One region of the Acutalibacter sp. JLR.KK004 genome, then DNA from elsewhere that is predicted to be linked to it. Evidence: predicted binding sites of a transcription regulator. Region 1 holds the regulator's gene; each other region holds the start of a gene.
What was found. The regulator LexA, encoded in region 1, represses DNA repair genes until DNA is damaged. The targets are predictions, from matches to a motif close to CNAACANNTGTTNG.
Positions count from the first base shown of each region.

Region 2: a site for LexA is predicted at 4,242-4,255, ahead of dinB (DNA polymerase IV). Genes of this name have one in related genera too.
Region 3: a site for LexA is predicted at 4,449-4,462, ahead of VSQ30_RS04765 (phosphoribosylaminoimidazolecarboxamide formyltransferase). Genes of this name have one in related genera too.

Region 1 is NZ_JAYMNQ010000001.1:2,440,228-2,450,009, reverse strand. It holds gene VSQ30_RS13265 (MATE family efflux transporter) at 55-1,443, shown strand; gene VSQ30_RS13260 (alpha-glucosidase/alpha-galactosidase) at 1,781-3,103, shown strand; gene VSQ30_RS13255 (peptidoglycan DD-metalloendopeptidase family protein) at 3,264-4,088, opposite strand; gene lexA (transcriptional repressor LexA) at 4,596-5,177, shown strand; gene VSQ30_RS13245 (flavodoxin domain-containing protein) at 5,248-5,775, opposite strand; gene VSQ30_RS13240 (TetR/AcrR family transcriptional regulator) at 5,772-6,389, opposite strand; gene VSQ30_RS13235 (5'-methylthioadenosine/adenosylhomocysteine nucleosidase) at 6,638-7,357, opposite strand; tRNA gene VSQ30_RS13230 (tRNA-Leu) at 7,539-7,625, shown strand; gene VSQ30_RS13225 (PSP1 domain-containing protein) at 7,870-8,736, shown strand; gene VSQ30_RS13220 (RNA polymerase sigma factor) at 8,933-9,223, opposite strand; gene VSQ30_RS13215 (asparaginase) at 9,528-9,782, shown strand, end outside.
Region 2 is NZ_JAYMNQ010000001.1:750,226-760,007, reverse strand. It holds gene VSQ30_RS04400 (helix-turn-helix domain-containing protein) at 1-428, shown strand, start outside; gene VSQ30_RS04395 (TIGR03915 family putative DNA repair protein) at 599-1,354, opposite strand; gene VSQ30_RS04390 (putative DNA modification/repair radical SAM protein) at 1,510-2,841, opposite strand; gene dinB (DNA polymerase IV) at 2,970-4,169, opposite strand; gene VSQ30_RS04380 (ROK family protein) at 4,403-5,362, shown strand; gene VSQ30_RS04375 (aldose epimerase family protein) at 5,372-6,418, shown strand; gene VSQ30_RS04370 (hypothetical protein) at 6,477-6,857, shown strand; gene VSQ30_RS04365 (bis(5'-nucleosyl)-tetraphosphatase) at 6,882-7,298, shown strand; gene VSQ30_RS04360 (AAA ATPase domain-containing protein) at 7,504-8,442, shown strand; gene VSQ30_RS04355 (stage III sporulation protein AB) at 8,474-8,971, shown strand; gene spoIIIAC (stage III sporulation protein AC) at 9,023-9,217, shown strand; gene VSQ30_RS04345 (stage III sporulation AC/AD family protein) at 9,214-9,591, shown strand; gene VSQ30_RS04340 (stage III sporulation protein AE) at 9,680-9,782, shown strand, end outside.
Region 3 is NZ_JAYMNQ010000001.1:824,230-834,011, forward strand. It holds gene VSQ30_RS04735 (epoxyqueuosine reductase QueH) at 1-87, shown strand, start outside; gene VSQ30_RS04740 (amidohydrolase family protein) at 80-892, shown strand; gene VSQ30_RS04745 (DUF8091 domain-containing protein) at 889-1,638, shown strand; gene purM (phosphoribosylformylglycinamidine cyclo-ligase) at 1,781-2,821, shown strand; gene purN (phosphoribosylglycinamide formyltransferase) at 2,815-3,459, shown strand; gene VSQ30_RS04760 (IMP cyclohydrolase) at 3,463-4,188, shown strand; gene VSQ30_RS04765 (phosphoribosylaminoimidazolecarboxamide formyltransferase) at 4,487-5,665, shown strand; gene VSQ30_RS04770 (HAD family hydrolase) at 5,790-6,473, shown strand; gene purD (phosphoribosylamine--glycine ligase) at 6,671-7,948, shown strand; gene VSQ30_RS04780 (CPBP family glutamic-type intramembrane protease) at 7,966-8,937, shown strand; gene VSQ30_RS04785 (AMP-binding protein) at 9,011-9,782, shown strand, end outside.

The DNA of each region.
Region 1 (9,782 bases):
CTATGAAGGGATGGTATAATAGTTGCAGATAAAACTATTTTAGGAGTGAGAGCGTTGCATTTTGTAAATGCCCAGCGTGTGTGCAGGGGAATGGAAATGGGGGAGGTGCCCCCGGAGAAAACCATTATCCGGGACGTGCTCCATGTGGCCTGGCCCTCGGTGCTGGAGTCCTTTTTCGTAGGCCTTGCGGGCATGGTGGACACCATCATGGTAGGCGCGCTGGGGTCTTACGCCATTGCCGCGGTGGGCCTCACCACCCAGCCGAAATTCTTAGGCCTGGCCCTTTTCCTGTCCATGAACGTGGCGGTTTCTGCCATTGTGGCCCGGCGCAAGGGGGAAAACGACCGGGAAAGCGCCAACAGGGTGGTGCGCATGGTGCTGCTTATCACCGTCCTGCTTACGGCAGTGATAAGCGCGGCCTTTGTGGCGTTTGCAAGCCCCATTGTAGCCATGGTTGGCTCCCAGCCGGACACCCACGAATACGCGGTGGACTACCTGCGCATCATCATGGGCGGGCAGATTTTCTCCACTGTGTCCCTGGTTTTAAACGCCGCCCAGCGGGGGGCGGGGAACACCCGTATCGCCATGGTCACAAACCTGATTTCCAACATTGTAAACGTGCTGTTCAACTACCTGCTCATCGGCGGCAACTTCGGCTTCCCAGCCCTGGGGGTGCGGGGCGCGGCCTTAGCCACAGTGATTGGCACCATCTGCGCCTGCGTGCTCAGCATCTGCTCCGTATTACATAGGAACGGCTTCGTCTACCTGGGCGCGGTAAAAGGCTGGCTGGCAGACAAGCTCAGTGTCCGCTCCCTTTTAAGCGTTGGATCCAGCGCTTTTGTAGAGCAGGTGTGCCTGCGCATTGGCTTCCTGCTTTTCTCCATGACCGTGGCCCATCTGGGCACCACAGAGCTGGCGGCCCACCAAATCGGCATGAACATGATGCACATGTCCTTCACCTTTGGGGACGGGCTGTCCGTAGCCTCGGTCACCCTCATCGGCCAAAGCCTGGGGCGCAAGCGCCCGGACATGGCCAAGATATACGGCAGCGTGGCCCAGAAAATCGGCCTGATCTGCGCTTTTGTTGTGGCGGTGTTCTATTTCTTCTTTGGCAAATCCCTGTTCCTGCTGTTCTCAAACGAGCAGGTCATCCTGGATTATGGCGCAACGATTATGCGCGTCTTAAGCGTCATGCTTTTCTTCCAAATCCTGCAGGTGGTGCAGTTCGGCTGCCTGCGCGGGGCGGGGGACACCCGCTTCACCGCCATGGTATCCCTCATAAGCGTCACCTGCATCCGCCCGGGCATAAGCTGGCTGCTGTGCTATCCCCTGGGCCTGGGGCTTGTCGGCGCGTGGCTAGGCACCTTCTGCGACCAGTGCGTGCGGTTCCTCATGAGCTTTGTGCGTTTCCGCAAGGGCCAATGGACAAAGCTGAAGCTGTAACAAGGCCGTGGGATTCCATCCCACACCCTGCAAACCTTTTTTGAAAAAAGGTTTGATCCAAAAACCAAATAAAGTGCCCGCCCAAAAGCGGAACCCCGGAGATGGCAGTCTCCGGGGTTTTGAGTTTTAGCGCTTTTTGTCAAAACAGCCTTGCCCTTTTTCTTTGAGTGTGGTATAGTCAGGACAGTTGGAAACAGCGGCTATAGTTAACGCAGTTCAAAAGAGGTATTCTACCTCTTTTGAACCAGGCGGCTCAGCCGTTCAACTTGAAAATCGGGATCTACCGATTTTCAAGTGCGTTTACTATAAGCCGCGGGAAAGGACTGAAAAAACGCAGATGAAAAAAATCACCTTTATGGGCGCTGGCAGCACAGTGTTCGCCCGGAATGTGCTGGGAGACTGCATGTGCAGCGAGGTCCTGCGGGACTGGGAGTTTGCCCTCTATGACATCGACGGCGTGCGGCTTTCGGAAAGCGCGGAAATTTTAGGGGCCATGAACGAAACCCTGGGGGGCCATGGGAAAATCACCACCTACCTGGGGGTGGAAAACCGGAAGGAAGCCCTGCGGGGAGCGGCCTTTGTGGTCAACGCCATCCAGGTGGGGCTGTACGATCCCTGCACCATCATCGACTTTGAGGTGCCTAAAAAGTACGGCCTGCGCCAGACCATTGGCGACACCCTGGGCATTGGCGGCATCATGCGCGCCCTGCGCACCATCCCCGTAATGGCGGACTTTGCCCGGGATATGGAAGAGGTGTGCCCAGACGCCTGGTTCTTAAACTACACCAATCCCATGGCCATGCTCTCCGGCTACATGCAGCGCTATACAAATGTCAAAACCATAGGCCTGTGCCACAGTGTCCAGGTATGCAGCGAAGGGCTTCTCAAGGCCCTGGATATGGAGGATAAGCTTCCGGGCCGCAAGGAGCTTATCGCCGGCATCAACCACATGGGCTGGCTGCTTGAAATCAAGGACAAGGACGGGAATGACCTGTACCCGGAAATCCGCCGTCGGGCTAAGGAGAAGAACGCAAAGGAACAGCACAAGGACATGGTGCGCTTTGACTACATCGACAAGTTCGGCTATTATTGCACCGAGTCCAGCGAGCACAACGCAGAGTACAACATGTTCTACATCAAATCAAAATATCCCGAGCTTATCGGCCGCTTCCAAATTCCCCTGGACGAATACCCCCGCCGCTGCGTGGATCAGATTAAGAAGTGGGCCAAGCAGCGGGACGAGCTGCGCCAAAGCCACCAGCTTCAGCACCAGCGTTCCCGGGAGTATGCTTCCCACATCATGGAAGCCATTGTCACCGGTGATCCCTACCAAATCGGCGGCAACGTGCTGAACACCGGGGGCTTAATCGAAAACCTGCCCCAGGATGCCTGCGTGGAGGTGCCCTGTCTTGTAGACGGCATGGGCATACACCCCTGCCGGGTAGGCCGGCTGCCTGTGCAGTGCGCCGCTATGAACATGACCAACATCAACGTGCAGCTTCTCACCATCGAGGCCGCTGTCACCGGGAAGAAAGAGCACATCTACCAGGCCGCCATGCTGGATCCCCACACCGGCAGCGAGCTGGATATAGACGCCATCATCAAAATGGTGGATGACTTAATCGAAACCCACGGAAGCTGGCTTCCCCAGTACCACTAAAAACCACAGTAAAACGGCAGGGAACCGGGCAGCATGCGCCGCTGTTTCCTGCCGTTTTGTGCGTCTTAAAAGTTTTTGGGGATTCTTAAGGGGTGTTTTTCAAAAACACCCCTTAAGCCGCCGGAGGCAAAACCCCAGAGGCAAACCCCGGAAGCAAAAGCTAGTTCTTTCCCTCCAGCACGCTGCGGGGATCCATGCAGGCCCCGTCCCGGCGCACCTCCAGGTGGAGGTGGGGCTGCTGGGCAGCTTCCTCAGGCACAGCGGTGATGGTGCCGATAGCCTGGCCCATGGACACTACGTCCTCCGGCTGCACCAGGAATTCCTCTCCCACGCCGCAGTAGTAAAACATATAGTCCCCATGTTCCACAACAATGACGTTGCCCAGCATACTGTCCGTATACGTCTCCTTCACAATGCCGTTGCCGCAGGCCAGCACCTGCTCCCCGCTTTCAGCGGCAATGTCGCACCCAGCGTGGACGCGCCAATCCTTCATAGTTTCAGAGTACATAGGCGCCCCGGAGCTGTAGGCCTTGTCAATCTGCTTGGAGGCCACCGGATACAGCATTTCTGTGCTGATTTCATAGAGCGGGGCCGTAGCGGGCACCTGGGAAGCCTCGCTCTCCTCAGGCGCGGGAGTGGGAGATGGGCTTTTGGTGGGGGCAATTTTCTTAGGCGTGCTGCCGGCTAACTTCGCCCCGGCCGAGGCAGCGGAGGAGGTTTTCCCGGAGGGGACGGAGGAGCTGGCGCTTTCCTTTTTAGGCGCTTCCGGATCGTCGTCTTTCAGGACGTTCTGGCCGCTGCGCACGTCCTCTTCCTGCTGCTCAACCAGCGCGGGATCTGTAGAGGCGTCCTCCGGGCCAAGATAGTCCTGCACTGCGTCATAGGTGCTCCAGGCGGCAATGCCCACCGCCACCAGACAAACAGCCAGGGCCAGATAAAAGCCGTTGCGCCTTGCCTTACCTTCTGAGAATCGTTTTCCATTCATGGTGGTTCCATTCCTTTCGGAGTAAAATACATTTTGCATGGCAACTGTATTCTGGCCCGCCCAAAAAGGAAATATACACAAAAGGAAGAAAGGCCGAGAAACTTTCGGCCTTTCTTCCTTTTGCTTGAGGGGTATTATTGAGGAGGGTTAGTTCACGCGGCCTAAAAGAGGCAGCCTCTTTTGGGGGCGTTCACTATAGAACATGTATCTCAAGAAAAGGTGCGGTCCATTTCTTTTGAGTACACCTCTATTATAAACCTTTTTTCCAAAGAGTTGTTACGGCCTTGTGAATAAACCTTAAAGAAATTCTGCCGGATTTGTGAATTTTCCCGAAAACTGTCGAAAACGCACCAGAAAAATTTTGAAAAGTTTTCAAACAAACGTTTCATTTTCAGAGAACATATGATATAATACAAATAAGAAACCTTGGTGTGGCCTCTCATAGGGCTATACCCCTCGTATAATCCGGGCGCTTTCCCCTGCCCATTTTCCACAGGAGGCATGGCAATGGAACCCTTAACGAAAAGCCAGCAAAAAGTTTTTGATTTTTTACGGGAGCAAATGCCCTCCGGCATCCCCCCCACTGTGCGGGAGATCTGCAACGCCACAGGCTTGCGCTCCACCTCCACAGTCCACGCCCATCTGAAAACCCTGGAAAAGCTGGGCTACATCACCCGGGAAGCTGGGCTGAACCGCTCCATCCGCATTGAAGGCAGCGAAGCCGCCGTACAGGTGCCCATTATGGGCAAGGTAACGGCAGGGCTGCCCATCCTGGCAGTGGAGGACATAGAGGGCTACATCCCCTTCCCCCAGAAAACCGGCAAGGAGCTTTTTGCCCTCCATGTCAGCGGCCTGAGTATGCGGGACGCAGGCATCCTGGACGGGGATTACGTAATTGCGGAACGGGTGCCCACAGCGGAGGACGGGGACATTGTGGTGGCCCTGCTGGAGGATGAGGCCACCGTAAAAACCCTGTACCGGGAGGAGGGCCGCGTCCGCTTGCAGCCGGAAAATCCGGATTTCTCCCCCATCTACGCCAAAGACGTTTCCCTGCTGGGAAAGGTTATTGCCGTGATACGGTATCTGTAAAGGGGAACAGCTTTCAAACAGACAAGGCGTGATACTTGTGTAAAGCATCATGCCTTGTCATGTATAGCCGCTATCTGCCCACCCGCAAATAGGCTTCCAGTTCCCGCAGGTTTTCCCGCTCCGCCTTGCTGAAGGAAGAAGCCACCGTCTGGATCGCTTCCTGATCCTCCGGCGTGGGATTTTTCTTGGCGCCCAGCATCTTGCGGAAAGCAGCCATCATGGCCTTGTCCACAAAGCCCATTTTTTCATAATTCAGCCCGCCCCACAGGTAAAATGCAGGCACCCGCTCCCTCGCCTCTGGAGGGACATTTTGCTGGACAGCCCGTTCAATCCCCACCGGATCCGGGGGCATGGCCCCAGTAAAGAATAAAGCCAGGCGTTTCCCCTCCAGCCTTGGCGCTTGTCTAAAAAACCACTTGGCTCCAGGGAGAATCCCGGCCCGCAGGCCGCTGCCAAAGGCAATGGCGTCAAATGTGTCAAGGGATATAGCTTTACGGCCTTTATAGGGAACACACGCGCAGCTCAAGTCTTGGGCCAGCCACTGGGCATATTGGGCGGTAAAGCCTGTTTTCGAGTGGTAAAGTATCAAAGTTTTCATGGGTTTCCCTCCTCTGTTCCGGCGGCGAAGCCCTGCTGCCGGGTGAATTGCCGCAAATGTGCCATAAAGCGGGGCTGGGCTTCCTCCCAGCTTTCACAGGTGTGCAGCAGCAAAAACACCCCGCCGTAAAAGCCCAGCGCCATGGCGGCAGGATCTCCCTGGGGGCACTTGCCTTCTGCCATCAGCCGCCGGAAAATCTCTTCCTCCACCTGTAAAGGGTAATCCCTATACAGTTTTTGATACACAGCCCCAGCCAGCTCGTGGGCATATTGGCTTACCACCAGCAGCCGGCGGAACTGGCTGTTCCAGGGATCTTCAAAGAAATACCGGAATATTCCGGCAAGGGTTTCTCCCAGCGGGGCAAGGCTGGACTGCCCGAAAACGGAGAGGTCATCTTCGGTGGAGAAGGGCAGACCCTGTGCCTGGAAATATTCCTGGGCCTTTTCCCAGCATAACTCCACCAGGCTGTCAAAAATGGCCTGTTTGCCGGGAAAATAGTGGTACAGCGAGCTTTCCCGAATGCCCACAGCCCTTGCCAGCTCCCGCACTGATACTGCGTCATAGCCCCGCTGGGAGAAAAGCCCCAGTGCCTCCCACAAAATTTTTTCTTTCATCTGCAAACGTATTCCTCCAAACGAACAACCGTTAGTTTCTATTATTATACTAACGATTGTTCGTTTTGTCAAGGGGCTAGGGCTTGTTTGAAGATAGAGCGCCTGCAAAAAAGAGGGCGGCACCAGCCACCCTCTTTAGAACCTGCCTGCCATATTTCAACCGAGCATGACAAGTTATATAACTTTACACGATTTTCTGACAATAAAGGTTCTGCCTTTACATACAAAATCTGACAAGCAACACGCCTTTACAGCCTTGGCAGCACCGCGCCCAGCAGTTTTCCGGTCTTTTCTGCGGCCATTTTGGTGAAGGCTGGGAAATCCATGGGAGAATCGTCGTTGGCGCAGTCGGAAATGGCCCGGAGCACCGCGCAGGGCACGCTGTTCATATAGCACACCTGGGCAATAGCCCCGCCCTCCATCTCCACAGCATGGGCCTCAAATTTTTCCTGTAGGAACTGGTTCTTTTCCGCGTCAGCCACAAAGACATCCCCAGTGCAGATAACCCCAAAGTGCGCGCCGCCATAAATGCTGCGGGCTTCCTTCAGCAGCAGCCCGGCAGCTTCCTCGCAGCAGGGCAGCAGCAGGATATCCTCGTTTTCCCCGCTTGCGCGGCGGATAAACAGGGTGCCCAGGGGATCGCCCATGGCAGTGGTGTCGAAATCATACTGCACGCAGGCAGCAGCCACCACCAGATCCCCAATGTGTACCTGAGGCCCCACGCCTCCCGCCACGCCCACGTTGATAACAAGCCGGGGGCTGTACCGCAGCACCATAGTCTGGGCGCACACGGCGGCGTTCACCTTGCCGGGGCCGCATTCCGCCACCACGCAGGCCACGCCCTCCAGGGTGCCGCTGTGAAAGGCAAGCCCGGAAAATTCCTCCACCTTTTCTTCCTGCATGGCAGCAAGCAGGGCCTCCACTTCTGTCGCCATGGCGCCGATAATGCCGATAGGTTTTTCAGCCATAGGAAATACTCCTCCTCATTTAAATTAGTTCATAAAACAGTTTCGTCTCAGTATACCATAAATCGCGCCAGGGGAAAAGGGGGGAAGCAGTCGAAAAAAATTTGCAAAAGCTGTTGACTTTTATACCAGCAGGTGCTATAATAAACAAGCGCTCAGGAAAGGGCGCAGATGAATATGGTATGCAGGTATGGCGGAATTGGCAGACGCGTATGGTTCAGGTCCATATGAGCGCAAGTTCATGCAGGTTCAAGTCCTGTTACCTGCACCAAACCTGCGGTGGGCGATAGGCGCACCGCAGGTTTTCTTTATTTTCTGTAGCTTTCAGCAAGCGGTTCCTTTGGCTGGGGCCTGCTTTCTTTGAGAAAGCCCTTTGGCTTTGGGGACGCGGCGTCTTATCCTCATCTTGGAGAGGGACAGGCGGCTACAATATTGGTAAAGTGATATGGCCTGCTTTCCCTTTGGGGCGGGGCATATTAGGAGGGCTTTGGCCCTTTGGAAAGGGGAAGCTGTGTATGGCCGAGGTAATCGGGGTACGCTTTAAAAATACAGGCAAGGTATATTATTTTGACCCAGGCCAGGAGCGCCTGGAAAAGGGCGACATGGCCATTGTGGAGACAGCCCGGGGCGTGGAGTGCGGCGAGGTTGCCATGGGGAACCGGGAAATCAGCGACGAATCCATTGTGCAGCCCTTGCGCCAGATGGTGCGCAAGGCCACCCGGGAAGATATCCAGCGAGTGATGGAGAACCGGAAAAAGGAGAAGTCTGCTTTTAAGGCATGTGAAAGGCGCATTGCCAGCCGCGGGCTGGAGATGAAGCTGGTGGACGTGGAATACACCTTTGACAACAGCAAAATCCTGTTCTATTTTACCGCCGATGGGCGGGTGGATTTCCGGGAACTGGTAAAGGACTTGGCGGGGATGTTCCACACCCGCATTGAACTGCGGCAGATTGGCGTGCGAGACGAGGCCAAAATGCTGGGGGGCATGGGGATCTGCGGCAGGCCCTTCTGCTGCGGTTCCTTTTTAGGCGGCTTCCAGCCTGTTTCCATTAAAATGGCAAAGGAACAGGGGCTGTCCCTGAACCCGGTGAAGATTTCCGGCACCTGCGGGCGGCTGATGTGCTGCCTGAAATATGAGCAGGAGGCCTACCAGGATCTGCTGCGCACCACTCCCAAGGTGAATGCTTTGGTGTCCACCCCGGACGGCAAGGGCGTTGTGATAGACACAAACCTGCTGACCCGGAAGCTCACTGTGCGGCTGGACAAGGATCCGGACGCGGCGCCCAAGGTCTTTCATGCCGACCAGGTGAAGGTGCTGCGGGACGGCAGGGTGAAAGTGGACAAAAAGGAGATTGAAGAGCTGAAGGATCTGGAAAACTGAGGCTGGCCTCCGGCGGGGAAGGGGCATTGCCCCCTCCACCCCCACCACTTTTGAAAAAGTGGACAAAACTTTTGATTTATTGAAACTGTACTATATTGATTCTTCTCAAATAAATGCTTCTTTGAAGATTTCATAATGATATTGCGGCCCATGTACCCGGCTGGCCTGCGGGCGCATGGGCCGTTTTTCGGGATTTTCAAGTGCGTTTGCTATAGGACAGGGCGCGGCCCAGGCGCTTTTTGGACTTTTGCAAATGCCTGCACACTGTGGCCTTGCCGATGCCCAGGGCTTTGCCTGCTTCCTCCATGGTCATGCCCTGGAAAAAATACAGTTCCACGCACTGCCGCTGCCGGGGGGTCAGCTCCTGCCGGACGGCCAGCCGCAGCAGCCGGAGGGCGGCTTCCGGGGGCGGGTTGTCCTGGGGGAGGCCGCCGCCCTCTGTCAAAAAAAACTGGGCCTTTTCCCAGGGGATACGCTTTATTTCCATGGCAGGATCTCCTTTCAAACAGATGTTCTGCTTTCAGTATAGCAGATGAAAGGGGAAAGCGCAAGAGGATTTGGAACAAAAATTCGGGTTTGAGGTTTCTTCTGGGCAGACAGGCAAAATGCAGGATGGCACAAAAAATCCTGCAAAACAGGTTGTGAACAAACTGTGAATGATGGTAAAATGGGTCGATTTTTTGGAAAAAGAGGGGCGTTTTGTAAACAAATTGTCATCTTTGTAACCTGTTGTTACTTTCAGGAAATGACTGCCCCGCATCATACTATATAATATGGGGAAAGGCGCAAGTATGAAAAAGCTTTTGCTGATTGCCACAGGGGGCACTATCGCCTCCACAAAAACAGAAGGGGGGCTGGCACCGGGCCTGCCGCCGGAGGAGCTGCTGGGCCGGGTGCCGGACGCCAGGACGTTCTGCCAGGTGGACGCGGTTCAGCCCATGAACCTTGACAGCACCAATATCACCCCCAGCCATTGGCTGGGGCTGGCGGGGGTGGTGGAAGAAAACTATCACCGCTACGACGGGTTTGTAATTTGCCACGGCACC
Region 2 (9,782 bases), 1.7 Mb from region 1:
TGCTGGCAAGGCAGCGGGGCCAGGTGGCTCCCTCCCGGCAGGTGGCGGAGGTGCAGGAAGACCGGGTGAAGGCCATGCTTAAATGGATGGAGGAGCACCTGCGGGAGCCTGTTACCTTGGGGGACATTGCCGGGCAGGTGAACATCTGCCCCCGGGCCTGCCAGAAGGCCTTCCAGCGCTACCTGCACTGCAGCCCCATGGAATACCTCCAGCGCCGCCGGGTTTTTGCCGCCGCCGAGCGCCTCTCCCTGACAGACGAGCCTGTTACCGCCATTGCCCTGGACTGCGGCTTCTCCAGCCCCAGCTACTTTGCCAAGCAGTTTAAGGCCCAGACAGGCAGCACCCCTATGGAATACCGGGCCGCTGTCCGGCAGTCTATGGAGTCTGGCGCCGGCGGCCCTCCGCCCCCCTCTGAAGCTGCAACCTGAAAAAGGCGTTTTTCTTAGGCAGGGGGATAAAAATGACAAACTAGTAAAAAGATTACAAATGGTTTACAAAACCCCCGGTTTTTCCCAAAAACCAGGGGTTTTTTGTACGGAAATTCCCATTGTTCACAGTTTGTTCACAACCTGTTTTGCAAGTTTTCCTACCCCATCCTTCATTTTCCCACCCGCTGGAACTCTGTCATATTCTGCCAGTACCGCATGGGCATGTTGCCCCGGCGCAGCTTGGGGTTTATGCGCCCCTCCACAGCGGCAGTGTCATAATACCGCTTCCACAGGGCCTGGAAGCATTCTTCCTCCGGGGTGTGGGCCGGGAAGTCGATACGGTCGGCCTGGAAAAAGCCGCGCTGGCCTCCCCGCCTGTGGAAAAAGCCGAACTGGTGGGTCTTTTCGTAAATCATAAAATTTTCTGTGTTAAAGCGCTCACAGAAATGGGGGGCAATCAGGGGCAGCACCGTGTTGTTGGGGGTGATGGTGGCCCCCAGGAAGTCCCCGTAATCCGCGAAGCGGAGGAACTCCACGTGGTAATGGGCCTCGTTTTTCAGGTAGAGCAGGGCCTTGTTCACAGCGTCCACATCGCTGTTGACAGCCAGCCGGGCAGCCCTGCCCCCCTCCTTGTAGCCCAAAAGCAAAAAGCGCAGCAGGCGCATTTCCTTTTCCTCCATACAGGTGAGGAACCCCCGGCGTGCCATGTCCCACACCTCTGGGGAAATCTTTTGGGGGACGGAGCGGGCCACCCTGTCCGCAAGGGCCTCCTCCGTCACGATTTCCCGCACCGGGAACAGGGTGGCCTGTGGCTCGTCCAGAGGCTCGATTCCCAAAGGCAGGGCTTTGTCGAAAAAGCATTGGGCCACACAGCACAAAAAGCCTGGAAAACTGCCGTCATACCGATATACAACTCCCTGTGCCATCCTTTTCCCTCCTTTCTCTTGCGGTTCCTGGATAAAATCGTCCAAGCGGACATTGATGAATCCACCTGAAAAACACAAAAATTCCGTCCATCCGTTTTACGAATGCATCACCTTCTTCAAAGCTAGCGCGGGTCTTTAGGGGGTGAGCCTCTGCCCTAAATCTGCCCTGTCAGCCGCTGCACCTTATCCGCCGGGGTGGGGGCAAAAAGGGAAAGCTGCTCCGGGGCGGAAAAGGCTTCCCCCTGCCAGCTTTGCAGGGAGGCGGCGTTTTGGGCAAAGCCCCGCTCGCTGATGGCCCCGGCTATTACCGCCGGGTTATCCATGGGCAGGGGAGAAATGCTTTTGCCCTTGCAGGTGATGAAGTACCGGGCGCGCTTGAGCACCACCCCCAGCTTTTTCAGGCCCTCAAAGTCAAGCTGGCAGTACCGCCGGGCCGACCGGATGCGCATGGCGCTTTTCACCCCGATGCCCGGCACCCGCAGCAGCATTTCATAGGGGGCCTTGTTTATTTCCAGGGGAAAATGCTCCATGTGGTTTACGGCCCAGTTGCATTTGGGATCTAAAAGGGGGTTGAAGTCCGGGTGGGCGTCGTCCAGGATTTCCCCGGCGGCAAAGCCATAAAACCGCAGGAGCCAGTCTGCCTGATAGAGCCTGTGCTCCCGCAGAAGGGGCGGGGGCGTGGAGCGGGCAGGCAGCAGGCTGCTGTTTTCCACCACAGGCATGTAGGCGGAAAAGAACACCCGCTTTAAGCTGTACTTTTTATAGAGGCCCTCGGTGAGGTTTAAAATCTGCCTGTCGCTTTCCGGCGTGGCCCCGATGATCATCTGGGTGGACTGCCCCGCAGGCACAAAGCGGGGCGCGCCCCTGTACACCGCCAGATCGTGGGCATTCTCCTGGATGCCGTCCCGTATCTGGCCCATGGGCTTTAAAATCTTCTCCTTGCTCTTTTGGGGGGCCAGCAGGGAAAGGCTTTTCTGGGAGGGCAGCTCAATGTTCACGCTCATGCGGTCGGCGTAAAACCCCAGCCGCTGGGTTAAAAGGGGATCTGCCCCGGGGATGGCCTTTACATGGACATACCCCCAGAACTTTTCCTTTTCCCGCAGCATCCGGAGGGTTTGCAGCATCAGCTCGCAGGTGTAATCTGGGTTTTTTACCACAGCAGAGCTTAAAAACAGGCCCTCAATATAGTTGCGGCGGTAAAACTCCATGGTGAGCCTGCACAGCTCCTCCGGGGTGAAGGTAGCCCGGGGGCTGTCCGCTGTGCGGCGGTTCACACAGTAGGCGCAGTCAAAGGCGCAGTCGTTGCTTAAAAGCACCTTTAAAAGGGAGATGCACCGCCCGTCTGCCGCAAAGCTGTGGCAGATGCCCGCCTTCACCGCGCTCCCCAGCCGCCCGGGCACTGCCGGCCTGTCCACCCCGCTGGAGGTGCAGGCCACGTCATACTTTGCCGCGTCTGTCAGCACCTCCAGCTTTTCCATCAGGTTCAAACGTCCTCTCCCCTTTCCTTCTGTTTTGGCTCCCCCATGGCTTCTGCTTCCCTGCCCGGACGGTGCATTTCTTCCTTTAAGGAAGAAATGTGCAGGGGCGAAGCCCCGCAAAACCGGCGCAGCCGGTTTCACCGTCCGGGGGGCTGCTGTTTATCGCGCTCCAGCCCCAAGGCCCGGCCCACGCTGTCTTTCCCGAACCGGGCGCGCAGAACGTCCACAGCCGTCTCCAGCTTTTCCCGGCGCTCTGTGCCATCCTCCTGGGAAAAAAGGCTGAGCTGGGCCTCCCCCGCGTCCACCAGATGCCCGGCCCGCAGGCCCAGCAGGCGCACAGCCCACCGCCTGTTTTCTTTGTGGTACAGGGCAAGGGCGGCCCGGTATAAGGACTGGGAGTCGCACACAGGGGCGGGAAGCTTCTGCTGGCGCTGGTACTCTTCAAAGTCCGCGCTGCGCACTGTAATCTGCACTTCTCCGGCCTTCAGGCTGTGCTTGCGCAGCCGGGCCGCCACAGTTTCCGCCAGATCCAGCAGGGTGCAGCGGATCTCGCTTTCTGTGGTGATATCCCGGGGCAGGGTGGTGCTGTTGCCGATGGACTTCACTTCTGTCTCCCCGTCCACAGCCGCCACCGGGGCATCGTCCAGGCCGTTGGCATATTTCCAAAGGGTATCCCCCAGCTTTCCCAGCATTTGGCGCATGGCAACAGGCTTCATGCGGGCAATGTCCCCGATGGTGTGCAGGCCGAACTTCCCCAGGGTTTTCGCCGTCTGAGGCCCCACAAACAGCAGATCCGTACAAGGCATTTTCCAGATAACCTCCTCCATGGCCTCCCTGCCGAACACTGTCACCGCATCGGGCTTTTTATAATCGCTTCCCAGCTTTGCGAACACCTTGTTGTAGGAAACCCCGATGGAAACCGTCAGTCCCAGCTCCTCCTTCACAGCCCGGCGGATGCTGTGGGCAATCTGCTCCCCGTCCCCGAAAAGGCTGCCGCTGCCGTACACGTCCAGCCAGCACTCGTCCAGGCTGAAGCTTTCCACCCGGTCGGTATAGCGGCTGTAAATCTCCTTGGCGAGCCTGGAGAAGCGGGCGTACCGCTCGTGATGGGGCGGCAGGATTTGCAGGCCCGGGCACTTGCGCTTTGCCTGCCAGATTGGCTCCGCTGTTTTCACGCCCTTTTCCTTTGCCAGCATGTTTTTGGCCAGGATAATCCCATGGCGGCTTTTCTCGTCCCCTGCCACTGCCATGGGCACGTCCCGGTACTGAGGCGCAAAGAGGCACTCCACAGAAGCATAGAAATTGTTCATATCCACGTGCAGAATCCCGTTTTCCATGGCCGCGCCCCTTTCATTTGCTTTCTACAGCCTTTATTATAGAACATATATTCTTAAAAAGCAAGGGTTTTCCGAAATTTTGTTCTCGCCTTGTTTCCCGCCGGGGAACCGGACAGGCCGGGGAAAAGTTCTTTCAAAATTTCACAAAAAGTGTTTGCGTTGCACCCCAACATATAGTATAATTGGGGCAAGGGAAGATCCCCTGAATTTCTTTTGTGAAGGAGTCATGTTTTATGTACTATCTTGGCATCGACCTTGGCGGCACCAACATCGCCGTGGGCATTGTAGATGAGGAAAATAAAATCATTGCCCGCGCCAACAGCAAGACCCAGACCGAAAACGCGGAGCAGGTGGCGGACGCCATGGCGGAAACAGCCCGCAAGGCTTTGGAAAGCGCCGGGCTGACCCTGGCAGACGTGCCCTGGATAGGGGTAGGCTCTCCCGGCACTATCAACAAATCCACCGGCATTATTGAATTTGCCAACAACCTGCCCTTTAAAAACACCCCCATGCAGGAAATGCTTTCCCAGCGCCTGGAGGGCAAGCAGGTACTGATGGAGAACGACGCCAACGCCGCAGCTTTCGGCGAGTACATGGCGGGCGCCCTGAAAGGCTCTGACAACGCTATTGCCATCACCTTGGGCACTGGCGTTGGCGGCGGCATTATCATCAACCACAAAATCTATTCCGGCAGCAACTTCGCCGGCGCCGAGCTGGGCCACACCGTTATCGTGGTGGACGGCCGCCCCTGCACCTGCGGGCGCCACGGCTGCTGGGAGACTTACGCTTCCGCTACCGGCCTTATCAAAACCACCAAAGAGCATATGGCGGACGCTCCTAAGGACTCCCCCCTGTGGACGCTGGCCGACGGCAGCATGGACAATGTAAACGGCCGCACCGCTTTTGACGCCATGCGCCAGGGCGATCCTGTGGGCAAGGAAATTGTGGACGAGTATATCCATTATTTCAGCGTGGGCCTTATTGACATGATCAACATCTTCCAGCCCGACATCCTCTGCGTGGGCGGCGGCATCAGCAACGAGGGCGAAACCCTGCTGGCCCCTGTGCGGGAGTATGTAGAGAAAGAGCAGTATGCCATGAATTCCACCAAAAAGACCACTATCTGCCGGGCAAAGCTGGGCAACGACGCAGGCATCATCGGCGCGGCCCTGCTGGGCAAGATGGAGGACTAAAATACTCCCATGCCTATTTCTGTAAAAACTTTTGGCACTTTGCCTGACGGCAGGGAGGCAAAGCTTTACATCCTGGAAGGCCCGAAGGGGCTTACTCTGGAAGCGACGGATTACGGCTGCCGCGTTCACCGCCTGTGGGTGGCGGACAAGCTTGGAACCCCGGGAGACGTGGTGCTGGGCCACCGCACCCTGCCCGAATATTTCGGGGCGAACTTTCAGGGGGCCGCGGTGGGCCGGTATGCCAACCGCATTGGGAACGCGCTGTTCCATCTGGAGGGGAAAGCTTATCCTTTAGCCAAAAATGATGGGGAAAATTCCCTGCATGGCGGCCCGGGAGGCTTTCACCAGGTGCTGTGGCAGGCCAAAGCCCAGGACGGGGAGGAGCCGCAAATCACTTTCTCTGCGGAAAGCCCGGAGGGAGAGGAGGGCTTCCCCGGCAGGCTTTCTGTGACGGTGGCTTACACCCTCACAAAGGACGGGGCGCTGCGCATGGAGTACAGCGGCACAGCAGACAAGCCCACGCCTTTTAACCCCACCAACCATTCCTTCTTTAACCTTTCCGGGAATCCCCAGGCGAAAATTTTTGACACCACCCTGCAAATCCATGCCGGGCAGGTGACAGAGGTAACAGACGATCTCATTCCCACAGGGACGCTTCTGCCTGTACAGGGCGGGCCGCTGGACTTTACTTCCCCCAAGCCTTTGGGCCAGGATATGTTCGCGGACGACCATCTGATCCAGGTGTGCGGCGGCTTTGACCACAATTTCTGCGTGGACGGGGAGGGCTTCCGGAAGCTTGCCGAGGCCTTTGAGCCGGAAAGCGGACGGGTGATGGAGGTGTGGTCGGACATGCCCGGCGTGCAGCTTTACACCTTTAACAAGGCGCCGGAGCCTTTAACCGGCAAGGACGGCAAGGCCATGGAGCCTCACACCGCCTTCTGCCTGGAAACCCAGTTCTATCCCGATTCCCCTAACCAGCCGGGCTTCCCCTTTGCCTTCTTAACCCCGGGAAAAGCTTTTGCTACCAAGACCGAATACCGTTTCTCCATACGGTAAATCCTTGTACTGTACCGGGCCGCCTGGGCGGCCCGGTTTTTCACAGCATGGAGGTGACATGATGAAACGCATAGCCGCTCTTTTGACATTGCTGCCCGCCCTGCTCTTTGCTGCCTGCGGCGGGAAAGATATCGCCCTCACTATCTACGTGCCCCCTGGCAGCGGGGAGGAGTTCGCCTATTCCCACGAGGAAATCTCCTCCGATGGGGGCAGCATTACCCTTTCCTGCGGGGAGGGGCTTGGGGACACAGAAGTGGCCCTGCTGCCTGTGGACGACACCCGGCCCCCAGAGCCTTTTTATCTCACCCCCGGGATGCCTGTCACTGTGGAGGTGGAAAAGGGCAAGTGGTATAAGGTGGGGGTGAGGATGGAAAACACCGGGGACAAGGATGCCAGCGTCTCTGTGCAGGTGCAGGGCGCAGTGGCGCGCATTGAATAACCCCCCTTGGAAAGGAGCCGGAACATGAAAAAAGAAAAGTCCTGCGGCGCCATTGTCTACCGGCAGCGCGATAGCTGGGTGGAGGTGCTGCTTATACGCCACAAAAACGGGGGCCACTGGGCCTTCCCCAAGGGCCACGTGGAAAAGCAGGAGACAGAGGAGGAGACTGCCCTGCGGGAAATCCGGGAGGAAACCGGGCTTACGGTGAAGCTGAACACCGCTTTCCGCCACATGGTCACCTACAGCCCCAAGCCGGGGGTTTTAAAGGATGTGATTTATTTTGCCGGGAAGGTTTCCGGCGGCGACCAGAAGGCCCAAGAAGAGGAGGTTACCGGCATGAAATGGGAAACCCCTCAGCAGGCCCTCGCCAGCGTCACCTATGAAAACGACCAGGAAACCCTCCGGGCCTTCCTGCGCTGGTGGGAAAGCCAGCCTTTGTAATACACCCCCGCTTCTGCCCCGCGCCCTGTGCGCGGGGCTTTTTTTGCCTTCCGCGGTTCCCGGTTCTAATCCCCCGGCCTGTCCCATAGATATAGACAGAACGGGAACAGGCGCACGAAGGTTTTTGGAGATTCGTAAGAAGTTTTTCCTTAAAAAAGGTTCTTACGCCGCCGGAGCCATGTACATCAAGAAAGGGGGAAGCCGCATGGATACCATGGGTTTTGACAGGATTGCCAGGGAACTGCCTGCCTACCGGGACAGGCTTTTGGGCGTGGAGGACAGCGTGAAGGCCCAGGCCTTTGACATACGCTTCTGCCTGGGCCAGCCGGTAAGCCTTTGCGGCAGGGACGGCATTTTCTTCCTCACAGAAGGGGGCGGCGCCACCCGGGCGCTGACAGGCGCTTTGCCCGCTGTGACGGCGGAAGAGCTGCAGGCGCTGTTTTTACAGGTGTGCGGGCACTCGGTGTTCAGCCACGAGGAGGAGATCCGCCAGGGCTATGTATCCTTTGGGGGCTTCTGCCGGGCCGGGCTGTGCGGCACGGCTGTGCTGGAAAACGGGAAAATCAAAACCCTGCGGGACATCACCACCCTGGTTTTCCGCATCCCCCGGGAGCGCCAGGGCTGCGGGGACAGGCTCTTTCTGGAAACCGGGGGGCTTACGGGCGGGGTGCTCATAGCCGGGGAGCCTTCCAGCGGCAAAACCACCCTTTTGCGGGACATTGCCCGGTCTTTGTCTTTGGGGAAATTCGCCCCGGCTAAACGGGTGGCGGTGCTGGATCAGCGGGGGGAAATCAGCGGGCCATGGGACTTAGGGCCATGCACCGACGTGCTTAGGGGCTGCCCCAAGGCGCTGGGGCTGGACATAGCCCTGCGGATGCTCTCCCCAGAGGTGGTGGTGTGCGACGAGCTGGCCCCTGAGGATTTCGCCCCCCTGCAAAAGGCGGCCTTTTCCGGGGTGACCCTTATCGCTTCTGTCCACGCCGCCCCGGGGGATCTGCTGCGCCGCCCGCTGTGCCGCCGGCTTTTGGGCACGGGGGCCTTTTCCCTGGCGGTAACTTTGGCGGGCCGCGGCCATCCGGGGGAAATTGCCGCCATAGAAAGCATGCAGGGCCTTACAAGCCCCTGCGCGGAGGATTCCAGATGAAGAAACACGAACATGCCGCAGCCGGGCGTACATGCCCCGGCTTCCGGATATGATGAAGCTTTTAGGCAGCGCTTTCCTGCTGCTGGGAGGCCTGCTCTGGGGCTTTTCCAAGGCCCGGGAGCTTTGGCAGCGGGAACGGCTGCTGGGGCAGTGGCAGCGGCTGATTGAATCCCTGAAAACCGGCGTAAGCTTTGCCGCCCGGCCTTTGGGGGATCTGATACGGGAGGACGGCTCTCCCTTCTGCCGGGAAGCCGCCGCCTCCCCCCTCTTTTCCCAGAACCCCCAGCAGGCCCTTTTGCAGGCGGGGAACCGGCTTTTGCCCCGGCAGGGGGACAAGGCCCTGTATCAGGGCTTTGCCCAAGGGCTGGGGGCAAGCGACGCCGCCGGGCAGCTTCGGCACCTGGAGCTGTATGCCTCCCTTGTGGGCCAGGCCCTGCTGGAGGCCCGGGAGGAGCGGGACAAGCGGAGCCGGCTTTACATCTGCCTGGGGCTTTTCGGCGGGCTGACCCTGTGCTTACTCTTGCTTTAGGGCATGCCCGCTCAAAGCCAAAGCATCCCGGGGAAAGGAAGGAACAGGAACGTGGAAGTAGACCTGATTTTTAAAATTGCGGCTATCGGCATTATTGTGGCGGTTTTAAACCAGCTTCTCATCCGCTCCGGCAGGGAGGAGCAGGCCATGATGACCACTTTGGCGGGGCTGATTGTGGTGCTGATGATGATAATTAACGAGATAAACGCCTTGTTCCAGGCCGTGAAGGCCATTTTTGACCTATGACCGCCTGGGCTGTCTGCGCCCTGTGCGCCGCGGCCTTTGGGGCTGTCCTGAAAAAAAACAACCGGGAGCTTTCCCTGCTGCTTACGGCGGGGGCGGCGGCGCTGCTGCTGCTCTCCGCTTTAGAGGGCCTTGCCCCCCTTGTTTCCCGGCTGGAGGACACAGCGGCGGCCCTGCCGGGGGAATATGGAAAAATCATGCTGAAGGCGGTGGGCATTGCTGTGACAGGGCAGTTTGCCAGCCACACCTGCAAGGACGCCGGGGAATCTGCCCTGGCCTTTGCCGTAGAGCTTTCCGCCAAGGCCGCCATCCTGGCGGCGGCCTTTCCCCTGATTACCCAGCTTTTGGGATATGTGGGGGAAATTCTGGGGGCATAGGCAGAGCGCTGGCACGCCCCGCAGCCCCTTTTAAAAGCAAGGAAAACATGTCTGGGGCTTCTAAAACAAAGGAAAGGAGGGGGCCGTCATGGAGCGAACCGCAAAAACAAAGCTGCTGGCTGCCGTCCTTTCCTGCCTGGTGATGTTTGTCCTTCTGGGGGCAGGCACAAAGGCCCAGGGTGCAGAGGCGG
Region 3 (9,782 bases), 1.6 Mb from region 1:
TACAGGCAGAACTACTGCGGGTGCGTCTACAGCAGGATGTGCGCCGGCCGGCCCGCGGAAAAGGAAGGGGAGAGGCAGAATGGTTGAGCATAACGGGATACAGTACAGGGCGGCGGACGCCCATGCCCACATATACCCGGGGAAGATAGCGGAAAAGGCAACGGCTTCAGTGGGGGATTTTTACCACATCCCCATGCAGAACGTGGGCCTGCCCCATGTGCTCGCAGAGCGGGGCGGGGAAGCAGGGATAGACCGCTTCCTGGTGTGCTCTGTGGCCACCAAAGTGGAGCAGGTGCGTTCCATCAACCAGTTCATCGCGGAGAAGTGTGAAAAATATCCCCAGTTTGTGGGCCTGGGGGCCTGGCACCAGGATGTGGCGGATATCCAGGGGGAAATGGAGGAAATCCAGCGGCTGGGTCTTCGGGGCATTAAGCTGCACCCGGACTTCCAGCGGTTCCAGATAGACGATCCCCGGATGCTTCCCGTATATGAGGAGGCAGCCCGCCGGGGCCTGCCTGTGCTGTTCCACACAGGGGACAGCCGGATGGACTTTTCCTCCCCCAGGCGGCTGATGAAGGTGCTGGAAAAAATTCCGGACTTCACCTGCATCGCCGCCCACCTGGGGGGATACACCGAGTGGGACACAGCCCGGCGGGAGCTGCAGGGCGCCAACGTGTATATTGACACTTCCAGCTCCCTCTTCCTGGTGGAGCCGGAAAAGGCCCTGGAGAGCATCCGGCATTTCGGGGCGGATCACACCATGTTTGGCACAGACTTCCCCATGTGGAATCCCAAGGAGGAGCTGGAGCGGTTTTTCCGACTGGGGCTTTCTGAGGAAGAAAACCGGGCCATCCTCTATGGCAATTTCGCCAGGCTTTTCGGGCTTGCATGATGGAGCTGAGCCAGTCTGCCTTCCTCCAGGCCTGCCGGGAGGAAATGGGGGAAGAACGGCTGCGGGCAGGCATTGGCACCCTGGGGGAAAAGACCCAGCACGCGGTGCTCAAGCGCTTTTTCGGGCCGGAACCAGAGAGCCGGGAGGTGCGGGTGGGACCGTATGTGGCAGACGTTTTTGGGCCGGAGGGCATTGTGGAAATCCAGACCCGGGGCTTTGACCGCCTGCGGGACAAGCTGGACTATTTCCTCCAAGCCGCCCCGGTGACGGTGGTATACCCGGTTCCGGCGGTGAAATGGCTTGTCAGGGTGCAGGAGGACGGCACAGCCGGGACACGCCGGAAAAGCCCCAAGCGCCCTGGGTTTTGCGAAATCCTGCCGGAGCTGTACCGCATAAAGCCGCTTCTGGGCCGGGAGGGGCTGCGGTTCTGCGTGCTGCTTTTAGAAACAGAGGAGTTCCGGCTGGAGCGCCCGGAAATCAAGGTGGGCCGTAAGCGCACAGTGTGCTTTGAGCGTATGCCCATCCGGCTGCTGGACGCTTTATGGCTGGAGCGCCCGGCGGATTACAGCGGGCTTTTGCCCCCAGGGCTTCCCGGAGAGTTTACCGTGCAGGATTTCACCCGCCCTGCAAAGCTTTCCCGGCAGAAGGCCCAGGCCGCCTTAAATGTGCTGCGCACAGTGGGGGCTGTGGAGCTGGCGGGGAAAAAGGGCCGGGCTTACCTCTATAAGGCTGGCGGGGTGTCCTAAAACTCCGGCATAGGCCCTGCTCTGTATAGTGTGTCAATTGACGGGGCAGGACAAATATGGTACAATAGCCGCAGACAGGCCATGGAAACGAGAAAATGTGGGACTGGCAGGGAAACCTGAGGAAAAAGAAGGAGGCAGCGCTATGGAAAGCTACAGCGACAGCTACAAGGCCGCGGGCGTGGACGTGACCGCGGGGTATGAATCGGTGGAGTTGATGAAAAAGCATGTGGCCCGCACCATGATTCCCGGCGTGGTTTCAGGGATTGGCGGCTTTGGGGGGCTGTTTGCCCCGCCGGTGCAGGGCATGAAAGAGCCGGTGCTGGTGTCCGGCACAGACGGCGTGGGCACCAAGCTGAAAATCGCCATGCTTATGGACAAGCACGACACCATTGGCATCGACGCGGTGGCCATGTGCGTCAACGACGTGGTGTGCTGCGGCGCAAAGCCTTTGTTCTTCCTGGATTACATCGCCTGCGGCAGGAACTTCCCGGAGAAAATCGCCCGGATTGTGGCGGGGGTTGCGGAAGGCTGCGTGCAGGCTGGCTGCGCCCTTATCGGCGGGGAAACTGCCGAGCACCCCGGCATGATGGCGGAGGACGATTATGATCTGGCGGGCTTCACCGTAGGCCTGGTGGATAAAGAAAAGGTCATAGACGGCAGCAGGCTCCAGGCCGGGGACGCGCTTATCGGGGTGCGCTCCTCCGGCGTGCATTCCAACGGCTTTTCCCTGGTGCGCCGGGTGTTCGGTATAGGGGACGAAGGGGCGGTTGTGGAAAAACACATGGACGAGCTGGGCAGCACCCTGGGAGAGGCGCTGCTGACCCCCACCCGCATCTATGTAAAGCCCCTGCTGGCGGCGATAGAGGCGGCGGACGTGAAGGCTGTGTCCCACATTACCGGCGGCGGCTTCTATGAAAACATCCCCCGCATGATGAAGGAGGGGCTTACCGCCAGGGTGGAAAAGGCGGCCCTGCCCTCTCTGCCCATTTTCGATTTAATCGCCAAAACAGGCGGCATCCCGGAGCGGGACATGTATAACACCTTTAACATGGGCATTGGCCTGTGCCTGGCTGTATCCAAAGACACGGCCCAAAAGGCCCTGGAGGCTTTGCGGGGCGCCGGGGAGCAGGCGGAGATTATCGGCCAGGTGGTATCTGGGGAAAAGGGGGTTGTGCTGTGCTGAACATAGGCGTGCTGGTGTCCGGCGGCGGCACCAACCTGCAAAAGCTGATTGACGCGCAGCAGGCCGGGAAGATTGAAAACGGCGCTATCCGGGTGGTGGTTGCCAGCCGGGCAGACGCCTTTGCCCTGGAGCGGGCCAAAAGGGCGGGCATAGAGGCCATTGTCCTGTGCCGCAGGGACTATCCCGACGTGGAAAGCTACAGCGAAGCCCTTATCCATGCCTTGCAGGCCCGGGATGTGGATCTGGTGGTGCTGGCAGGGTTTTTAACCATTACAGGGGATAATTTCATAAAGGCATATGAAAACCGCATTATGAACGTGCATCCCGCCCTGCTTCCCGCCTTTGGGGGGAAAGGGTTTTATGGCCTGCATGTCCACGAGGCTGTGCTGGCCCGGGGCTGCAAGCTTACAGGGGCCACAGTCCACTTTGCCAACGAGGTGTGCGACGGCGGGCCTATCATCCTGCAAAAGGCGGTGGAGGTAAAAGACGGGGACACCCCGGAAACCCTCCAGCGCCGGGTGATGGAGGAGGCGGAATGGGTGCTTCTGCCCCAGGCCGTCAGCCTGTTCTGCGAGGGCAGGTTACAGGTCAAAGACGGGAAAGTGAACATCTTAGCGGAACAGAAGAAAGGGGAATGACAGATGAAGCCAGTCAGCATTTATGAAGAACTGCGGGGCAATTCCTATCCCGGCAGGGGGATTGTCATCGGCAAAAGCGGGGACGGCAAATGCGCCGTTACAGCCTATTTCATTATGGGCCGCAGCGTGAACTCCCGCAACCGGGTGTTCGTGGCAGAGGGGGGCGATATGCGCACCCAGGCCTTTGATCCCGCTCTGCTTTCCGATCCCTCCCTGGTGATTTATTTCCCCGTGCGCATGTTCGACGGCGGCATGATTGTGACAAACGGCGACCAGACCGACACCATCTATGACAAGATTGCCGGGCGCCCGGACTGCATAGCCCCCGGCTGTTTTATCCGCGCCCTGCTTACCCGCACCTTTGAGCCGGATCCCCCCATCCTCACCCCCCGGATTTCCGGCATTATCGACTTAAAGGACAAGGGCAACTACTGGCTGTCCATTTTAAAGAGCACAGACGGCGACGGGGACTTTGCCCAGCGGCAGTTCTTCTCCTATGAGGCAAAGCCCGGCCTGGGCCATTTCATCCACACCTATGAAGGAGACGGGAACCCGGTGCCCTCCTTTGCGGGAGAACCCACTCCGGTAGAAATCCCCAGCGAAATTGACGGGTTCACACAGGGCCTGTGGGAAAGCCTCAATGAGGACAACAAGGTTTCCCTGTTTGTGCGCTTTATAGATTTGGAAAGCGGCGCTATGGAAACGCGGATTGTGAACAAGAACCAGTGATATAATGGCGCAATATCCTGGGGCGGGCTGATGCCCGCCTTGAGAGCACCCCTTGCGGGGCGGTTCTCTCAAGCTCTTTCCGGCCACAGGCTTTTGCTTTGCAAAATCCTCCAGGGGAACACTTACGCTGGTTCCCCTGCGAGTGAACGTGCCGCTGGCACGTCCCCTCTACCCTTCCAGCGTTTCGCGCTGCTGGAAGGGCAAGACCTTGGGACTCTGTCCCAAACCCTGCAAACCCTTTTGGAAAAGGGTTTGACCCGAAAACTAATTTTCTTTTTGCAGAAAGGTTGTGCGTTAGATGGCAAACGAAATGTTGTTAAAATATGGCTGCAACCCCAACCAGAAGCCCTCCCGCATCTTTATGAAGGACGGCGGGGAACTGCCCGTACAGGTTTTAAACGGCAAGCCGGGCTATATCAATTTCCTGGACGCTTTTAATAGCTGGCAGCTTGTGAAGGAGCTGAAGGCCGCCACCGGCCTGCCTGCCGCCGCGTCCTTCAAGCATGTAAGCCCTGCCGGGGCCGCTGTGTATGCGCCCCTTTCTGACACCCTGAAAAAGATTTATTTTGTAGACGATCTGGAACTTTCCCCCATTGCCAGCGCCTATGCCGCCGCCAGAGGGGCAGACCGCATGTCCTCCTATGGCGACTGGGCCGCTCTTTCCGACACCTGCGACGCCTCTACAGCCAGGCTGCTGGCCCGGGAGGTTTCCGACGGCGTTATCGCACCTGGCTACACAGAGGAAGCCTTGGAGATTTTAAGGAAAAAGCGCAAGGGCGGCTATAATGTAGTGCAGATAGCCCCTGCCTACACCCCGGCCCCCACCGAGCACAAGGACGTGTTTGGCATCACCTTTGAGCAGGGCCGCAACGAGCTGAAAATTGACGAAAGCCTCCTTGAAAACCTGCCCACCCAGAACAAAACCCTCACAGCGGAGGCCAAGCGGGATTTGATTGTCTCCCTCATTACCCTGAAATATACCCAGTCAAATTCGGTGTGCTATGTGAAGAACGGACAGGCCATTGGCGTGGGCGCGGGCCAGCAGAGCCGGGTACACTGCACCCGCCTTGCAGGCAATAAGGCGGACAACTGGTACCTGCGCCAGTGCCCCAAGGTGCTTTCCCTGCCCTTTAAAGAGGGCATCCGCCGGGCAGACCGGGACAACACCATTGACGTATACATTGGCGACGAGTATATGGACGTGCTGGCAGACGGTCAGTGGGAGAATTTCTTCACCGAGAAGCCGGAGGTTTTCACCCGGGAAGAGCGCCGGGCTTGGCTGGACACCATGAGCGGCGTGGCCTTAGGCAGCGACGCCTTCTTCCCCTTTGGGGACAATATCGAGCGCGCCCGTAAATCCGGCGTGGAGTTTATTGCCCAACCCGGCGGATCCATCCGGGATGACAACGTGATTGCCACCTGCGACAAATACGGCATGGCTATGGCTTTCACAGGCATCCGCCTGTTCCACCACTAACCAGCGTGACGCTGGACCCGGGACGCGGGGAGCTGGCTTTGCCCGCTGCGGGGCAGGGGTGGGCATACGCTTGTGGACGCGCAGGGAACGGGTTCCCGGGGGTGGCCGGGGAAAGGGATGCAATATGCGCAAGGCTATTTTTTGGGATTTTGACGGGACGCTGACAGACGGACAGCCCACTTGGCGCAGGTGCCTGGTGCTGGCGCTGGGGGAATCCGCCTCGAAATACGGGGTGATGGAAGAGAAGCTGCGGCCATATTTGAAAAGCGGCTTGCCCTGGCACCCGGACGGCGACCAGACCTTGACCGGGGAAGCGTTCTGGGAGTGCTTAACAGCAAAATTCGCAGAAGCCTATGAGGCCCAGGGCGTGCCGTCCCTCCTGGCGGCGGAGGCCGCGGGGCGGATGCGGGAGGTTGTGCAGGATGAGAGGCTGTACCGGGTGCGCCCGGAAGCGCCGGGGGCCTTGATGGCCTGTGCCTTTAAGGGATACAAAAACTACATCCTCACCAACAATTTCCCGGAATGGGAAGGGCTGCTTGACAGGCTGAAGCTACGGCATTACTTTGCCGGGGTGGTGAACTCCGGCACGGTTGGCGTGGTGAAGCCTGACGTGCGCATCTTCCGCAAGGCGGAGGAGGCGGCGAACTTCCCGGGCCGCATCTGGATGGTGGGGGACAATCCCATTGCTGACATACGGGGCGCGAAAAATGCCGGGTGGGGCGCCATCCACATAACAAAGCCCGGCTATCCCCACAGCGGCGCCGATTATACGGTGCAAAGCCTGGAGGAAATCCCGAAAATTTTGTAACCCGGTTTTTAGGTCAAGCCTTTTTTCAAAAAGGCTTGCAGGGTGCGGGACAGAGTCCTGCGGCCTTAAAAGGGCCTGTCTTTTAGGCAGGCCCCCTTCCGGGGCAGAAGGCTTTAGCAAGTCAATGCGTGAAAACACATAAAAATCACAGCAGAACAAAAAAATTACTGTGCAAAAATTGGAAAGGGGCCTGGACAATGGATATTCTGGTAATCGGCAGCGGCGGGCGGGAGCACGCCATTGTGCGCAAGCTGAAGGAAAGCCCGAAGGCAGGAAAGCTGTACTGCGTGCCGGGCAACGGCGGCATCGCCTGCGACGCCGCCTGCGGGCCGGTGGGGGCCATGGACAAGGAGGGCGTGCTGGCCTTTGCGAAAGAGCACAAGGCGGATTTTATCTTTGTGGCCCCGGACGATCCCCTGGCCGCGGGCATGGCAGACTTTTTGGAAGCGGCGGGCTTCCCCTGCTTCGGGCCTAACGCCAAGGCGGCGGAGATTGAGAGCAGCAAGGTGTTTTCCAAAAACCTGATGAAAAAGTATGGGATACCTACGGCGGCCTATGAGGTGTTTACGGAACAGGGCGCGGCGCTGGAGTACATCCGGGAGCAGGGGAAATATCCCGTTGTTGTCAAGGCGGACGGCCTGGCTTTGGGCAAGGGCGTTGTGATTGCGCAGAACGAACAGGAAGCGGAAGAAGCCCTGCAGTCTATGATGGAGGACAAGATTTTTGGGGACAGCGGCAGCCGTGTGGTGGTGGAGGAGTTCCTCACCGGGCCGGAGGTGACTGTGCTGGCCTTTACAGACGGGAAAACCCTCTGCCCCATGGCCTCCTCCATGGATCACAAGCAGGCCTATGACGGGGACAAAGGCCCCAACACCGGGGGCATGGGCACCATCAGCCCCAACCCCGCCTACACAAAAGAGGCGGCACAGCGCTGCATGGAGGAAATTTTCCTGCCCACCATGCAGGCCATGAACGCCGAAGGCCGCAAATTCAAAGGCTGCCTGTATTTCGGCCTGATGCTCACGCCGGACGGCCCTAAGGTGATTGAATACAATTCCCGCTTTGGGGATCCAGAAGCCCAGGTGGTGCTGCCAAGGCTTGAGACAGATTTGGCGGAGATTATCACCGCTGTGGCCCAGGAGCGCCTGGGAGAGCTGGAAATCAAGTGGAGCGAAAAGGCCAGCGCCTGTGTCATCCTGGCAAGCGGCGGGTATCCCGGCAGCTATCCCAAGGGCCTGGAGATTGCCGGGCTGGACGAAAAAGGGCAGATTGCCGCCATGCCGGAGGTGACAGTATACCACGCGGGCACCAAAAGGGAAAACGGGAAGTTTTACACAAACGGCGGCAGGGTGCTGGGCCTCACCGCTTTGGGGGATACCCTGGAGGAGGCCCTGGAAACGGCTTACCGGGCTGTGGACATGGTGAATTTTGAAGGCGTTATGTACCGCAGGGACATTGGCAGGCGGAAGCTTTAAGAGAGGGGGAAAGGAATGTGGGGGAGTCGGAAAGGCAAAAGCTTCTGCGGAAGCAGGGCCTGTTTTTAGCCATAACCTTTGGGGTGGTCTGGGGAGGATATTTCACAGCCTGGGGCTGCGGCCAGCGGTATGGAGACGCGAATTTTGACATTGTGCTGGTGCTGGGCAGTCTGGCTCCCCTTGCGGCTATGTTCATCTGCCGCAGGCAGGAGGGCTATGGCTTTGACCCGGAGCTGTGGGGCCTGGCCCCTCACTTCAAGGGGAATTTCCTCACCTATGGCTTTGGCTATGTGTTCCCCACAGCCCTGGCGCTGGTGGCGGGACTGCTGTTTTTCACCATGCACCCCCAGCAGTACGATCCCCAGGGGGAAACATTTATCGCGGGGCTGATAGAGGGCGGCATGACCCGGGAGCAGGCTTCCGGCATGTTCAGCTCCCTGCTGGGCATGGGGGTGCTGGCAGGGCCTTTTGCCAACATCCTGCTGTCAGCGGCAGAGCTGCTGGGCTTCCAGGGATACCTTTTGCCCAAGGCCCAGGAGCTGTTCGGTAAAAACGCCCCTATGAAAGCGGCTTTGGCCTGCTCCGGGGTGTGGGCGCTGTGGTATGCCCCCCTGTTTTTTGACGGGTATTTTTACGGCAGGGCTTATGGGGGTTTCCCTGTCCTGGGGCTTCTTACCGGGCTTTTGTTCTACTTCCTGCTGGGCCTGTCCCTGTCCTATATGACCCTGCGCACCGGAAGCATCCTGCCCGCCGCCCTTTCCCGCAGCGGCGTAACCGCCATGGCGGCGGCAGGGATATACTTTGCCAAAGGGGAAGTGGGCCTGCTGACCGGACCGGGGCTTTACGGGGTGTTTGGCTGTCTGGGGCTTCTGCTGTTCGGGGCGCTGTTCCTGCTGCGCATCCGGCGGATGGACAGGGCTGGGAAGCTGTATGCCCAAAGGGCTAAAAAGCAGAAAACCCTGCCGGCAACGGGGCTGGCCAAAGGCTGAACGACCCCTTACCCCCATATATACTATATTATAGAGAGGAACGGTGCATATTCTGTACCGCATGGTGGCTGCAATGAAGATTAGTTTTTCCACTCTTGCCTGTCCGGATTTTTCCTGGACAGACATCTATTCCATGGCAAAAGACCTGGGCTTTGACGGCATTGAGGTGCGGGGCCTGGGAGAGGACATTTTCGCGGTGAACGCCCGGCCTTTTACGGACGCACGCCTGCCCAGCACTATTGAAAAGCTCCGCTCCCTGGGGCTGGAGGTGCCCTGCCTTGCTTCCGGGTGCAGCCTGAAATATAAAAAGGACTACGATAAAAACATCTCGGAAATCACCCAGTATGTGGTGCTGGCAAAGAAGCTGGGCACCCCCTATATCCGGGTTTTGGGCGATCTGCACCCCCAGGCTGAGGACGAGGTGGACGACAGCTTTGTGGCCTCCTGCCTGCGGCTTTTAGGCACCATTGCCCAGGGCTTTGGGGTCACCCTGCTGGTGGAGACAAACGGCGTGTATGCGGATACCAAACGCCTGAAAGCCCTTTTGGATCAGGTGAACATGCCCTCTGTCCAGGCCCTGTGGGACATGCACCACCCCTTCCGCTACAGGGGGGAATCCCCGGCGGAAACTGTGGGGAACCTGGGGGAGTACATTAAATATGTCCATGTAAAGGACAGCGTGATGGAGGGCGGGGAAGCCCAGTACCGCATGATGGGAGAGGGCGACCTGCCTCTGCCGGAAATGTTCGACGCCCTCCGCGGTATCGGCTATGACGGCTACATCTCCCTGGAATGGGTGAAGCGCTGGGCCGGGCACCTGTCCGACGCAGGCGTGGTGTTCCCCC